DNA from 2 places in the Lysinibacillus sp. NPDC095746 genome. Region 1 is predicted to be linked to the other one. Evidence: a T-box and tRNA genes for the amino acid it is inferred to sense, from the RefSeq annotation. Region 1 holds a T-box; the other holds one or more tRNA genes.
What was found. The T-box of region 1 lies ahead of ileS (isoleucine--tRNA ligase). A T-box ahead of a tRNA ligase gene usually reads a tRNA of that ligase, here a tRNA-Ile.
Positions count from the first base shown of each region.

Region 2: it has a tRNA-Ile gene. The T-box ahead of ileS (isoleucine--tRNA ligase) is inferred to sense a tRNA for this amino acid. The anticodon was not compared.

Region 1 is NZ_JBIWGL010000054.1:366-11,890, forward strand. It holds gene ACIQ7N_RS23180 (MFS transporter) at 7-1,149, opposite strand; gene ACIQ7N_RS23185 (LysR family transcriptional regulator) at 1,326-2,177, shown strand; gene ACIQ7N_RS23190 (DJ-1/PfpI family protein) at 2,227-2,811, opposite strand; gene ACIQ7N_RS23195 (Lrp/AsnC family transcriptional regulator) at 2,953-3,390, shown strand; gene ACIQ7N_RS23200 (sigma-70 family RNA polymerase sigma factor) at 3,492-4,013, shown strand; gene ACIQ7N_RS23205 (DUF3221 domain-containing protein) at 4,006-4,980, shown strand; gene ACIQ7N_RS23210 (DUF2785 domain-containing protein) at 5,168-6,019, shown strand; T-box leader at 6,101-6,340, shown strand; gene ileS (isoleucine--tRNA ligase) at 6,394-9,483, shown strand; gene ACIQ7N_RS23220 (DinB family protein) at 10,218-10,703, shown strand; gene ACIQ7N_RS23225 (S9 family peptidase) at 10,690-11,525, shown strand, end outside.
Region 2 is NZ_JBIWGL010000048.1:23,190-27,181, reverse strand. It holds tRNA gene ACIQ7N_RS22720 (tRNA-Asp) at 2-77, shown strand; tRNA gene ACIQ7N_RS22715 (tRNA-Thr) at 85-157, shown strand; tRNA gene ACIQ7N_RS22710 (tRNA-Tyr) at 167-250, shown strand; tRNA gene ACIQ7N_RS22705 (tRNA-Trp) at 255-328, shown strand; tRNA gene ACIQ7N_RS22700 (tRNA-His) at 376-451, shown strand; tRNA gene ACIQ7N_RS22695 (tRNA-Gln) at 461-535, shown strand; tRNA gene ACIQ7N_RS22690 (tRNA-Lys) at 551-623, shown strand; tRNA gene ACIQ7N_RS22685 (tRNA-Arg) at 639-715, shown strand; tRNA gene ACIQ7N_RS22680 (tRNA-Pro) at 732-808, shown strand; tRNA gene ACIQ7N_RS22675 (tRNA-Ala) at 823-898, shown strand; tRNA gene ACIQ7N_RS22670 (tRNA-Ser) at 913-1,005, shown strand; tRNA gene ACIQ7N_RS22665 (tRNA-Phe) at 1,013-1,088, shown strand; tRNA gene ACIQ7N_RS22660 (tRNA-Gly) at 1,092-1,165, shown strand; tRNA gene ACIQ7N_RS22655 (tRNA-Ile) at 1,175-1,251, shown strand; tRNA gene ACIQ7N_RS22650 (tRNA-Asn) at 1,256-1,332, shown strand; tRNA gene ACIQ7N_RS22645 (tRNA-Glu) at 1,334-1,405, shown strand; gene ACIQ7N_RS22640 (nitric oxide synthase oxygenase) at 1,816-2,862, shown strand; gene ACIQ7N_RS22635 (CynX/NimT family MFS transporter) at 2,992-3,992, opposite strand, start outside.

The DNA.
Region 1 (11,525 bases):
ATTAGTCTAAACACTAGATTTGTTCTTCAAACTAAAGAACTGTAAACAAATGGCGAAGGACATAGAGATTACTGCGAAATAAATCAATGTTATTGTTCCGATGTGTAAGGAAAGTACAATACCGCCTAAGCTTGCACCGATTGCACTGCCTAAATAATTTACTGAACTGTTTAATGCTACTGCAGAACTTCCGTTTTTCGGCTGAAACGATAGTAAAATATGTTGTTGAGGTGCTTGGCATGCCCACCCCATTACGCCCCAGACAAAGAACGGTAAGTACTTTAATATAGGTAAGCTAATCATTATTGGTATACAAATAAAGGATAAAGTTAAAGTAAATAAAATGATTGTAACTAAAGATTTTGGTTTTCCGAAGTAGTCGATTAAGTAACCAATCATTATACTTCCAACTAAGCCACCGAAGCCCCATGCCCAAAGATATATCGTAATATTACTGGAGTCTGCCATTTCTTCTAATAAGGGAGATAGGTATGTGTATAATCCTAGGCTCGCAACACTGGCGAAAAATGTTATACATACGGTTATAGTTATTCTTTTATCTAGGAACATTTTTAATCGTTCGTTAAGTGCTGGGGGAGGTGTTGTTGGGAAATCAGGCAAAAAAATAACCATACATACAACAGCAATGACACCGATTATCACTAATAACCATAGTGTTACTTTCCAATCAAATACGTTCGATATATAGATGCCTAAAGGAACACCAAGCACTGTTCCCAAGCTCATTCCCCCAATAGTCAATCCTAGAGCTCTTCCTTTCTTTTCGCTAGAAACAAACTTTGTAGAAGCCGCTACAGCTAAAGGTGAAAATAAGCCAGCGCCAGTTCCCGCAATTGCTCTCGATAGTAGAAGAATAGAAAAGGTCGGCGCTAAAGCTGTGATGCTATTCGCTATCGTAAAGATTAACATTGACCATATTAAGATTTTTTTAATTGGTTTTCCAGCAAGTAAAGAAGAAAATACCGGCGCTGATATTGCGTAAAATAACGTGAAAATACTTACAGCTTGGCCAACTTGCGCTGTACTTTTTTGATACGTATCACTAATTCCTGGGAGAAGCCCTGCGATCACATAGGCATCAAAACCTAAGGCAAACATGCCAAAGGATAATAATAAAACATTTTTCATTTAAAGAACCTCCATATATTAATGATGCTAAGTATTATGTCGATTAGATAACCTATAACAATATGTTATAATCGAAGTACCATCTATATTTAATAGATTACTAAAAAACGTTGAATATGGAACAATCACTATTTTATAGGGGTATAACAAATCGTTATAGGGTATGGAGGAATACAATGAATACAGAATGGTTACATAGTTTTATTGCTGCTGCCAATCAAAAAAGTTTTTCTAAAGCTGCTCAAATTACGAATCTATCCCAACCTGCACTAAGTAAACATATAAGAAACTTAGAGAATAATCTTGGCGTCGAACTATTTCATAGGACATCCATTGGTATCGAATTAACAAAAGCTGGTGAACGTTTCTACACTCGAATTACACCCCTTTTGGCTGAAATATCTGCCATTCGTAAAGAATTGCAGCATTTTAGTCAAAGCAATCCTATTGCTATTGGTGCGCTGCCTAGTTTAGCCACTTACTATTTGCCAAACAAAATGCAAAAACTTAAGTTACTAGATCGACCTATAACATTAATGATTCAAAATACTTCAAACGAACTGCTACAATCTTTAGAAAAAGGTAGACTTGATGCTGTCTTTGTGGATGCCAAATATACCGGAGAATCTTTGTGGACTTGGGAATTGTTTACGGAACCTTACTATGCGGTGTTTCCTGTGAATCATCGTTTTAATTCAAGAACAACAGTTAAGCTTGCAGAATTGTGTGAGGAACCGCTTATTGTTCATCAAGCTCCTTGTGATTCAAGGAAGGATATAGTAGAACAAATACAATCACTTGGCTACACGCCGAATATCATAAGTGAAGTGAACTTTGGTGATTTCGTTTTTGGGGCTGTAACTTCTGGAATGGGAATTACGATTGTACCCGAGCTAATGGCTAAAAATATCAGTCATCTTCAACTTTTTGCTTTACCTATTCATAATTTTGGGAGATCCAGAACGATTTCATTGGTTACAAAAAATAAAGAATTAGGATCGAAATTCTATCAATTAATATCAAATTAAATAGAAAAGAAGCTGTCTCCAAACGTTTAGAGGAGACAGCTTCTTTTAATTATTTAAACCCCATTAAATCCTTAACCTTTTTTGTATTTTCCTCAGATGTTAGCATTTCGAGTAAGCTAAATGCAACGTCGAATGCAGTTCCAGGATTTGATGATGTAATAATATGTTCAGTTTGAACAATTCGTTCATTGACGATGTCTGCACCATAGGATTGTAGTTGTGCTAATCGTTTACTTGTTGGATGATTATAAGTAGTAGCTTTTCGATTATTCAGCACTCCGCTATGACCTAAAATTAGGGAAGCTACACAAACCGTTGCAATCGGTTTTTTATGTTCATCGAAATGACGAATGACCGCCTGGAATTCCTCGCTAAAGGCATCATCATAAAATCCAGCTTCTTCAAAACCTCCAGGAATCGCTAGTGCATCAAACTCCGCTAATGAAATTTCATGAAGTAACTTTTCGGGTGTTACGTTAAAATTCCATGTACATTGTAATTGCTGATGCAATCCTACGGTCACGACCTCTGTTGTGCCGTCTCCCTCCCATTTATTCCAGCCAAGTACATCTGTAAAAACACTCGCTTCAACAGCCTCGAAACCATTTGCTAATAGTAATAATATTTTTTTCATGTTGTTAATGCCTCCTTTATATGTTTAATTGTAAAGAAAAGGGCTATCTAATGACAGAAGCTGTATAATGTAATTCAGATGAATTGCTTTATTATAAAAGGAATTTTATTAAATCTAATTAATTAAAAAAGGTGGATACATATGGATCAAATAGATACAGAAATTTTAAAGCAATTGCAGCGAAATGCAAAAATGTCGATGAAGGAATTAGCGGCGACGGTTCATTTATCATCTCCAGCAGTTATTGAGCGTGTTAAAAAATTAGAAGAGCAGGGGATTATTGAGGCTTATAGTGCGAAGGTAAATTTAAAAAAGCTAAATCGCGATATTCAAGCTATTATTTTATTTAAATCAATTGATTGTAAAAGTCTTTCGAATTTTTGTAACGCACATCCTGATGTCCTCGAATGCTATCGTGTAGCGGGTGAAATAAGTTATATTGTAAAAATTGCAACTAATTCAGTAGAAACATTGGAACAGTTTATAGATGAGGCAATGCCTTATGGAACGCCATCTACAAATATTGTGCTTTCTTCAAATAAAAAAGCGGTCATTGCTCCTTTCTCTGATGAAAATTAGAATAAGTAAATTTGGAGTTTATCCAGATCTTTATTTAAAAAAATACAAAAAAGCAAACCTCATTATCGTGAGCACCGTTTATAGGGTAGAGAGGGGGAGAGATGTTGCTTGAAATTAAAGAACTCGAAGAAATAATGCAGCAGCATACAGAAAGGCTCATCCGACTTGCCTTTTATTACGTCAAGGATTTACAAAGTGCCGAAGATATCGTTCAAGATGTATTTATTAAATTTTACGATAATCAGCAAAACTATGAAGAAAGAGGAGAATTACGGGCATATTTATCGAGGCTCGTTATTAACAAAAGTAAAGACTATTTACGCAGCTGGACATACCGTAAAATACAAGTTCAACAGAAGATCTTTGCTAAGCAGGCTATTACGAAAAGGGACATGCTAGTACAGCAGGATGAACAAACCTTAGTAGAAAACGCCATCTTAGCACTACCATTAAAGCAGCGTGAGGTCCTTATTTATTTTTATTTTGAGGAAATGCCTGTTATTAAAATTGCCGAGCTTTTAAGTATTCCGGAGAGTACGGTGAAAACAAGGCTACGTCGTGGACGAGAGTTATTAAGGCCGAAGTTACAGCATATTGAATGGGAGGTCCTACTGCATGAGTAAAGTCGATGTGAGGGTATTAAAGGATTTAACAGAAAGCAAAAAACGTGTTATGACCAATGTAGTACAGCATTTGGAACAGCGTGAGATGAAAAAAAAGTCTTGGCGTTGGCAGTATAGTGTAATGTCTATTATAGTAACAATTTGTATTGGAATCTTTTTATATGCTCAATACAGCGAAAATCAAGATCAAAAAGCAAGTACACCAGAGCAATCAATAAGTACACCAATTGTTTTAGATGAAAATTATCTAAAGTTCATTTTGAAGTTGGATCCTCGGGTGGAATGGTCCAATGATGTAAGGAAGCAGAAGTTTGACTTCTTTTTAGAAGAAGAATCTTTGTATGCTTACGCACAGTTAAAGGAGATAGTGCCTACACAACAAAAAATTGATAAATATCTTGATATTTTTATAGAAGGCAGTGAAAAACAAAACCAAGTGGTGTTTGCCAAGAAATTACAAATACTGAATGTTACAAGAGAAGAATATTTCGAACAATATATAAATCCAATAGCATATAAAGTGGCAACAACTGATTCACTTTGGGAACATGAAAAAAATCAATCTAAAGATGTAAATAAATCGATCCAATATTTTTTATTGAAGAGAGAAGCATTGGATTATTTAGAGGAGCATTATGGTCAAGAAATAGAAGCCCTACGTAAAAAATATGAGATTCCAGTAGTGGAAAAAGAAATTTATTCAAAACGTGGGGTAGTCGTAGCAATCAAGGAACATGAATTTTTAGTCGTTTCGAACGCAGATAAATCGACTATTGGTAAATTATCAATAAACAAAATCGTACAAAAACATGGTAATGGTACGTGGTTCCCATTAATCGATAATCCTACAACATTGTCCCTTGGAGATTATGTAGAAGTTAACTATAGCGAAGAATTAGAGAAAGATGATGATGCTATCATAAAAATTGCGGATATAGATAGCATGAAAATACTGGAAGGCCATTAATGAACGAGGCTAGACAATTCAAAAATTTCAAGAATGTCTAGCTTTTTTATAAACTATTTTTTATAGTTGGATTAAGGTATAATTATTGTAAGTATTTGTATAATGAGGGATGGAAGCTGGAGGGCATTTATCGAGAAAGTGGTTTTTCATTATTCGAATAAAAGTCACTATAAAAAGGAGAAAAATAATGGGTATACTACAAAACGAAAACTTATTGAAGGAAGATGACTTAAAAGAAATACTCAAAGAATTACAAAGTGGAGCTAGAACATGGCAGCACAAGGATCATACGGATCTCATTCAATCCATGATGCTACATATCGGTTCATTAGATAGTGAACTACGAGATGACTTAATTTATGGATCGTTTTATGACTTGATTCATGAAAAAAACTTACTAGAGCATGCACATTTAACGGAGCTTTTAGAGGAATGTTTGAATCATTTATTATATAAGGGTATCGAAGAGAGGGAATCGGATTTAGTTTTTACCCGTACATTTACGTCGCTATTGATTGCCCTAATATTATTTAGAGATAACGCAGATGATTTTTTATCCCAACAGAAAATCGCTGATTGTAAAGATAAAATATTAGCTTATTTAGCAGCAGAGAAGGATGTAAGGGGCTATGTGCCAGTGAAAGGGTGGGCTCATAGTGTTGCCCATACGGCTGATGCAATCAATGAATTGGTGAAAAATCCAAAATTAAATAAAACCTCTTATATTGAAATTGTAAGGGCATTATACAACGCCATTTTGCAAGAAAATTATGCTTTCATACATAATGAAGATGAACGGATTTTAGTACCTATTTTCACAATGCTTGGGCATGGTTTAGAGGAGCAAGAGATCATTAATTTACTGCAAGTATTACCTGCTACTTTAAAAGTAAAAAAAGAACAGCTCGATGTACAGCATCATAGAATCTTAGTTTTTAACTGTAAATCCTTTGTGAAAAGCTTTTATATTAAAACAAATGGGAATCCTAAGTTCGTGACTCTTCATAAAAGCCTCGAAGCATGTCTCGATGAATTATAGGAAAATTACGACCAATATTAGTACTTTGAAATGATTGACAGACAAAAATTAGTTTGTTAAGATGAGTGACAATAAAAGCATACAAATTCGTTGATGAGAAAGAGTAGTGTTTCATTTTGTTCTACAGAGAGCCGACATATTGGTGGAAGTCGGTGTGCAGGTGTTACATGAAGATCCTCTCTGAGAAGATTGGCTGAACATAGTAAGCTAATCCGGGTGTCTACCGTTAAAAAGAACACGTATGATTGTACGTTGCTGAGTGCTATTGAACGTTGCTTCAATAGAATTAGGGTGGTATTCGCGGTTAACCCCGTCCCTTACTTGGGACGGGGTTTTTGTATGCCTTTTATACATTTAGTATAGGAGGAATGTACATGCAAGTCGAAGTAAAAAAAGAAACAACTGTAGAAAGAGAGACAAGGATTCGTCGATTATGGGAACAAGAAGGAACGTTCCAAGCGTCTGTGGCGAACCGTTCTAGCAATAAGCCTTTTGTTTTTTATGAAGGTCCGCCAACTGCGAATGGTTTACCACACGTAGGTCACGCATTTGGCAGAACAATAAAAGATGTTGTGGCTCGATATAAAACGATGCAAGGTTATTTGGTTGAACGTAAAGCTGGCTGGGATACACATGGTTTGCCTGTAGAGTTAGGCGTGGAAAAAAAGCTAGGTATCTCTGGCAAGCAAGAGATTGAGAACTATGGTGTTGAACAATTTATTCAAGAGTGTAAGGGCAGTGTTTTTACTTATGAGAAAAAATGGCGCTCCTTTACGGAACAGCTTGGCTATTGGATTGACATGGATGACCCGTATTTAACGCTAAGTAATGATTATATTGAGTCCGTTTGGAATATTTTAAGTCACGTGCACAAGAAAAAGCTTTTATATAAAGGGCACCGAGTTTCACCATATTGCCCTAGTTGTCAAACATCATTAAGCTCTCATGAGGTTGCACAGGGCTATAAGGATGTAAAGGATTTGTCTGTCACAGCAATGTTTAAGCTAAAGGATAAAGATGAATATTTTCTAGGCTGGACAACGACTCCATGGACATTACCCGCTAATGTTGCATTAGCTATGAATCCTAAGCTTATGTATGTTCGAGTGAAGCAGTACAATAAAATCTATATCGTAGCAAAATCACTAGTGAATAAAGTTTTTGCTGATTCTGTTGAAGTGTTAAGTGAACATGAGGGGCATGAATTTGAAGGTGTGTCGTACACCCCACCATTTTCTTATGTCAAAGTGAATAAGGGGCATGTCGTTGTATTAGCAGATTATGTCACAGAGCATAGTGGAACTGGTATCGTCCATATCGCACCTGCGTATGGGGAGGACGATTATAAAACGGTACAGCAAAATGAGCTGTCGTTTGTGAATGTTGTTGATGTAAAGGGTTGCTATACAGAAGAGGTTGCAGAGCTTGCCGGTAAATTTGTGAAAGATTGTGATGTCGATATTATAAAAATGCTTGCGAAAAAGGGGCTATTGTTTGATAAGGAAAAATATGAGCATAGTTACCCTCATTGCTGGCGTTGTGATTCACCATTGCTTTATTACGCAACTGACAGTTGGTTTATTAAAATGTCTTCATTGAAAGATAAACTTTTACAAAATAATGAACAAGTTACATGGTATCCTGATCACATTAAACACGGTAGATTTGGCAATTTCTTAGAAAACTTAGTGGACTGGAATATTAGCCGTAATCGCTATTGGGGTACACCGCTAAATGTGTGGGTTTGTCAGGATTGTGGTCATGAAGAGGCGCCAAATAGTATGGCATCTTTAAAAGAATTAGCGAAAGACACTTTACAAGGCATCGAGCTTCACAAACCGTATATTGACAAGGTTGTGTGTACTTGTCCGAAATGTAGTGGTGACATGAAACGTACACCAGAAGTAATCGATGTATGGTTTGATAGTGGATCCATGCCATTTGCGCAGCATCATTATCCTTTTGGAGACCTTACTACTTTTCACAATCAATTCCCTGCTGATGTTGTCATCGAAGGCATCGACCAAACACGAGGTTTTTTCTATAGTTTATTAGCGGTTTCGACTTTATTTACAGGGAAGGCACCTTATAAAAATGTCCTTTCCTTAGGGCATGTTTTAGATGAGCATGGGCAGAAAATGTCGAAAAGCAAAGGGAATGCATTAGAGCCAGTTGAACTAATAGAACAGTACGGAGCAGATGCTTTAAGATGGGCATTCTTAGTGGACAGTTCTCCTTGGAATCCTAAACGCTTTTCTAAGAAGATTGTGATGGATGCGAAATCAAAGTTAGTTGATACACTAGATAATACGTTCAAATTTTATCAATTATATGCGGAAATAGATGGCTTCCAGTACGATGCTGAAAAGACAGGTAAACGTACAAAGCTAGATCATTGGATACTTTCTCGGTTACATCATACAATTCAGCTTGTGACAAAATCAATGGATGACTATCAATTTACACAGGCAACACGTGAAATCGGCAAGCTTGTGGAAGAACTAAGTAACTGGTATATCCGTCGCTCACGAGCAAGATTTTGGGCAAATGGGCTGACAGAGGATAAACGAGGTGCCTATAGTACACTGTATGAGCTACTAACGACAATTTGTCAATTACTAGCACCATTCACACCATTTATTGCGGAAGATTTATATCGACAATTAGCAGGAAAAAGTGTTCATTTACAAAACTACCCAACATACAATGAATCGCTCGTTAATGCTAAGCTTGAAAAAGAGATGGCGAATATTTTAACAGTCGTAGAGCTTGGCCGTAGCATCCGTAATAGTCAAGGAATCAAGGTAAAGCAGCCGTTAAGTGAAATCATTGTTTCTGTAGATGGCGAGTTAACAGATTATCAACCATATAGCGAGCTCGTGAAGGATGAATTAAATATTAAAGAATGCGTTTGGACAAATGATTTTTCAGCTTACGAAACGGTTCATTATAAGCTTAATTTTAAAACAGCAGGTGCAGCATTTGGAGCTAGAGTGAACAAAGTAAAAGATTATGTAGTGAATTTAAATGACGAGGAGAAAAATATATTACAGCGAACGGGTTCAATAGCTTTATCGATCGATGGGGAACAGGTAACATTATTAAAATCACACGTGTTAACCGAATCCATTGTAAAGGACCAGTATATGTTAGCAGAAGATGCTTCATGCCGAGTTCTTATCAATGTTCATCTGACATCTAGCTTACTTGAGGAAGGGCAAATTAGGGAGTTAATTCGCACAATTCAAGATACACGCAAACAATGGAAACTGCCTGTTGAGCAATATGTATCGATTTCGATTACTGGAAGTGCTAAAGCAATAACCATCATCCAGCAGCACGAAGCGGTACTAAAGGCAAATGTGTTATTAAAGGATATTCATTATGTGAGTGACCATCATAGTGAACAATATATGGAGACAGAAGTGTTTGATGAAAAAGTTACTGTTTATTTCAAGCTATAAAATTCTTTATGATCGGGTAAGTTTCAAACGCTCTGATCCACAGAAGAAGTGGTCAAGTAAGACCAGAAATTAATATTTTATAATGCACTTAACACAATCAGAAATAGCTATTTTAAGCTGAACTAATTTTGATATTAGTTCAGCTTATTTGTGTTTAAAGATATAGTTTGAGTTATATAAAAGTATAGTATTCTAACAAATTGTGTAGCGAGGAATAAATAATTGATAAAACTCCTTTTTAAAAAAAATGATTAAAATGAAGTTTTATCAATTAAATGAGCCTTATTCAACTAAATCGACCGTAGATGGATGTTCATGTCAAAATCATCTCTAGACTTTATCATAGACGAACAATCCGTCTTTCTAACTTTTTAATCTTAGCATCAGCTGAGACAGCAAAGGTGAATGATAAACAAGCAAAAGAAAAGGCCATAAGTGCAAAAGAGTTCATGTAAATACCTCCGAATAATAATAAAGGAATACTGTTTTACTTTACGTATAAAAAATGGAAAAGGTTTCAAATAGTTCATGACGATTGAAAAAGATAAAGCTGCAGCGTCGTTACACGCTACAGTAAACGAATGAACACTTTGAAGAAATTAATACATAATGTACTTATCGAATATCAAGAATTTGTAAAGAATCATATTTAAACTAACGCAAGTTTGTTAGAGGAGGAAAAAGTTGGATTTATATCGAAATATTATGTAATAAGTTTGATTGGAGTGCCTACAATGATTAAATTCTTTAAATATAACTGGCAAGTAAGGGATGAATGGTTTGATTGGTGCAATCAACTGACAATTGAAGAGTTGTTAAAAGACCGTAGGGGTGGGGTAGGAAATATTTTATATACACTTTTTCACATAATTGATGTGGAATATAGTTGGATTCGTGGTATTCAAGGGAAAGAAGATGTAGCATTTCAGTTTGTTAATTATAATACACTTGAAAAGGTTAAATCTCTTTCAGCTAAATCACGAAATGAAATAGCTGAATTTTTAGCAACAAATTTAGGAAGTTTAAAAGAAAAGCTAGTTAGTGTTTCTTGGGATGAAGATATATATACTGTTGATGAGATATTACACCATATCATTACGCACGAAATACACCACATGGGTCAACTTTCTGTATGGGCGAGAGAATTAGAATTAAGCCCTGTACCAGCTAACTTTATTGGAAGAGAGTTAATGAGGAGGACTATTAATGAAAAGGAATGAAAAAACATATTTAAGTATAGAAGAGATTATTTCAATATCAACCTTATCCGATACAAACATAAGTGATGATGGCAAAAACGTAGCATTTGTCAAGAAGATGGCTAACTGGAAAGACAATATTTATAGGAATCATGTATGGGTATATGAAAAAGATAAGGGGCAGTGTTCCCCGTTAACAACTAGGGATATGGATAGTTCAAACCCTTTATGGTCTCCAGATTCTAGAGCTATCGCATACCTTAGTCCAGTTGATGATGGGCATAATAAGAAAAACCAGATCTTTGTTAAGTCTAAAGATGATTATAGGGGTGTTCAAATTACTGATGAGAAAGAAGGGGTCAGTAAATTCAAATGGGAGCCTACTGGTAAGGGTTTATATTATGTTGCACCATCAAAAGAATCTAAGGCGATAAAGAAACGTAAGGAACTATATGGAGATTTCCATCAGATAGGTAAGGAATACCAGAAAAATTGTTTATATTATATTGAAATAGAAAAAGTGATACAAAATGATAAAGATGAACACGAAAATAACGTTGTTAATCAACTAACTGATGGTAAGGATTTTCATGTTCATGAATTTGATATTTCAAATGATGGGAAAAAGGTTGTATTGATGGCTACACCAAGTCCAAATATGGAAGATTATAATAATGGCGTTCTATACATACTAGATATTAAAGCTAGGAAACTACAAAAGATAACGATAGATAAGTTGTTGGCAGGGGATGTTTGCTTTTCTCCTGATGGTAGCAAAATATGTTACTCAGCAAGCATAAGAGAGAAGGATTATTATAAGACCCATATACAAGATAGTACGCT
Region 2 (3,992 bases), on a different contig from region 1:
TGGTCCCGTGGTGTAGCGGTTAACATGCCTGCCTGTCACGCAGGAGATCGCCGGTTCGATCCCGGTCGGGACCGCCATTTTTATGCCGGTGTAGCTCAGTTGGTAGAGCAACTGACTTGTAATCAGTAGGTCGTGGGTTCGACTCCTATCGCCGGCATCATCCCTTGGAGGGGTAGCGAAGAGGCTAAACGCGGCGGACTGTAAATCCGCTCCTTAGGGTTCGGCGGTTCGAATCCGTCCCCCTCCACCATTTTAGGGGCATAGTTCAACGGTAGAATAGAGGTCTCCAAAACCTTTGGTGTGGGTTCGATTCCTACTGCCCCTGCCAGGTTTCGAGGTACTCGTTATCAAAGACTACTATCATTACATATAGTGGCGATTGTGGCGAAGTGGTTAACGCACCGGATTGTGGTTCCGGCATTCGTGGGTTCGATTCCCATCAGTCGCCCCATTTAATAATTGGGGTATAGCCAAGCGGTAAGGCAACGGATTTTGATTCCGTCATGCCTAGGTTCGAATCCTAGTACCCCAGCCATTCATTTTTTAGTTTGAGCCATTAGCTCAGTTGGTAGAGCATCTGACTTTTAATCAGAGGGTCGAAGGTTCGAGTCCTTCATGGCTCATCATTTTTTATAAATGCGCCCGTAGCTCAATTGGATAGAGCGTCTGACTACGGATCAGAAGGTTATGGGTTCGACTCCTGTCGGGCGCGCCAAATAAGCCAATAATATCGGAATGTAGCTCAGCTTGGTAGAGCACTTGGTTTGGGACCAAGGGGTCGTAGGTTCGAATCCTGTCATTCCGACCATCTTTCCTGATTATGGGGCCTTAGCTCAGCTGGGAGAGCGCCTGCCTTGCACGCAGGAGGTCAGCGGTTCGATCCCGCTAGGCTCCACCATTTATATAATTTCCGGAGGTATACCCAAGTCTGGCTGAAGGGATCGGTCTTGAAAACCGACAGGCGGGTAACACCGCGCGGGGGTTCGAATCCCTCTACCTCCTCCATTTTTCCGGGTCAGTAGCTCAGTTGGTAGAGCATTAGATTGAAGCTCTAAGTGTCGGCGGTTCGATTCCGTCCTGACCCACCATCTGCGGGTGTAGTTTAATGGTAAAACCTCAGCCTTCCAAGCTGATGTCGTGAGTTCGATTCTCATCACCCGCTCCAAAAAATAATGGGCCTATAGCTCAGCTGGTTAGAGCGCACGCCTGATAAGCGTGAGGTCGATGGTTCGAGTCCATTTAGGCCCACCATTATTCCGAAGTAGCTCAGTTGGTAGTAGCACCTGACTGTTAATCAGGTTGTCGCAGGTTCGAGTCCTGCCTTCGGAGCCACGGCCCGTTGGTCAAGTGGTTAAGACACCGCCCTTTCACGGCGGTAACACGGGTTCGAATCCCGTACGGGTCATCAAGCATGTTGCACATTAGTGTGACATGCTTTTTTTATGCCAACTATACTGACAAACAAAGATCAACAATCGTTAAGGAAAGGCCCACGTAATAACGTCTATACCTAAATACTGCAAAGGGTATGTAAATGTGCCCTAATGCGTCTCGTGTATTACTTACTTAGGCGTAAAAAACGTTATAATAACAAATCCATCTCTCAATAGTTTTTCCTCTGTAATTCCCCTAATGACTACTAAAAATGAGCACCTTTATCCATAAATAATTATAGTTTTAGAAAGATTAAAGAGAAATGATATAAAATATTGAACAAAGTATTTCATATATAAAATATGTATGTTTTCTGGCAGATTTTTTCGTGGTGATAATACTTCCATTCCTCTAATATGAGGGTAGATGGAGGAATTCGATATGAATTTACATGAAGTACAGCGGTTTTTAGAACTTTATCAAGTAGAGCAAAATGAGTCTATAACATGGCTTGAAAATAAATTACAGCAAATTAAAACGGCAGGAGAATATATACCGACAACGGAAGAATTAATCTTTGGTGCTCGAGTTGCTTGGCGCAATAGTAATAAGTGCATTGGCCGACTGTTTTGGCAATCACTGCATGTTGTAGATGCCCGCGATATTTCAAATGAGGAGGATATCTTCAACGCATTGCTTAAACATATTCAATATGCAACAAATGGTGGAAAGATTCGTCCAACAATAACGGTTTTTGCACCGGGGCGCGTTCGTATATGGAATCATCAACTAATCCGTTATGCTGGCTATGAAACGGAATCTGGAATCATTGGTGATCTGCATTCTGTTGAGTTTACAAAAGTATGTGAGTCACTTGGCTGGCAGGGAAAGAGAACGGCATTTGATGTGCTTCCACTTGTTATACAGGTGGATGGAAGGGAGCCACAAGTGTTTACGATCCCTGACGAGTATGTACTAGAGGTACCAATTCGTCATCCAGAATCCTCTCAAGTAGCGAAGCTAGGATTAAAGTGGTATGCAGTGCCGATTATTTCGAGCATGCGCTTCCAAATGGCAGGTATTGATTTTGAGGCGGCCCCATTCAATGGTTGGTATATGGGTACCGAAATAGGGGCACGTAATTTAGCAGATCATGAGCGTTATAATATGCTGCCTGCTATAGCAGAAATTTTTAATCTTGATACAACGAAACAGGCTTCTTTATGGCGTGATCGTGCATTAGTTGAGCTGAATATAGCCGTTCTATATTCCTTTAAAGAAGGCGGTGTCAGCATAGTAGATCACCATACAGCTGCACAGCAATTTAAATTGTTTGAGGAAACAGAAGCAGCAGCGAATCGTGAAGTTACAGGCAATTGGACGTGGTTGATTCCACCTCTTTCACCAGCTACGACCCATATTTTTCATAAGCCTTATGTTAATGTTTACAATACACCGAACTATTTTTATCAGAAACCACCTTATTAGTAGAGAAAGGCAGCTCACTTTAACTTCCTTCGCTGTCCAAACATCGGCTGTAATAGAGGAACTCAGGCTTTTGTGCAAATACAAAGCACCTCATGATTATGCCTAGGCATAGATCATGAGGTGCCATTTTTAATTTACATATTCATTTTTAGAAGCCTTAAATGAACATATGAAGAGTATCAATACAACGACAACAAATAACCAACCAGCGGTATTCCAGCCACCGAATAAATCATGTAAATAACCAAATAAGATTGGACCGATTGCGGCTAATAAATATCCTAATGATTGTGCAAATCCTGATAAATCGGCTGCCTCAAAAGCTGTACGGGTACGTAATGTAAAGAACATCATCGCTAATGCAAATGAAGCACCTCCGGCTAATCCTAGTAGTACCATCCACAGTACAGCGAGGCTTGTCCATTCCATGACTACTCCGATAAAGCCAATTAAGTAAAATAGTGTAAACATTAAAACGAGAGGACGTTGAGATGTCATTTTACTAGCGATAATAGGCACAGCTAATGCCATTGGAACTTGTGAAAATTGCATAATGGAAAACATCCAGCCCGCACGATCTGCAGCTAATCCTTGTGATATATAAATTTCAGGAATCCAAGCGGCAGTTGTGTAGAATAATAATGACTGAAATCCCATAGCTCCCGCTACTGCCCAAGTAACAGGTGATTTCCATAATGGTGTACGTTCTTTCGTAGTCTTAACAGTCGGTTCAGGCTTATTAAATTGCAACTGTGGAATCCAAATTACAATGGTTAACACCACAAGAACAAGTGAGATTGCCAGTGCGCCTTGCCAACCAAGTGATGAATTGGCAACAGGATAGCTAATGCCAGCACCGAGTCCAGCCGTTAAATTCATCGACATTGTGAAAAATGCCATAAGTAAACCTACGTGATAGGGAAATTTCAATTTAAGTAATCCTGGAATTAGTACATTACCGAATGAAATGGCTATACCAATTAGCATCGTACCAAATACGAGTAAACTAGTTGTGCCAACGGAGCGTAGTACAATTCCTCCCCCTAAAAGAACAGTTGATAACAATAATGTTAATTCTAGTCCAACTTTACGTGCGACAACTGGTGCGAATGGTGAAATGATTGCAAATG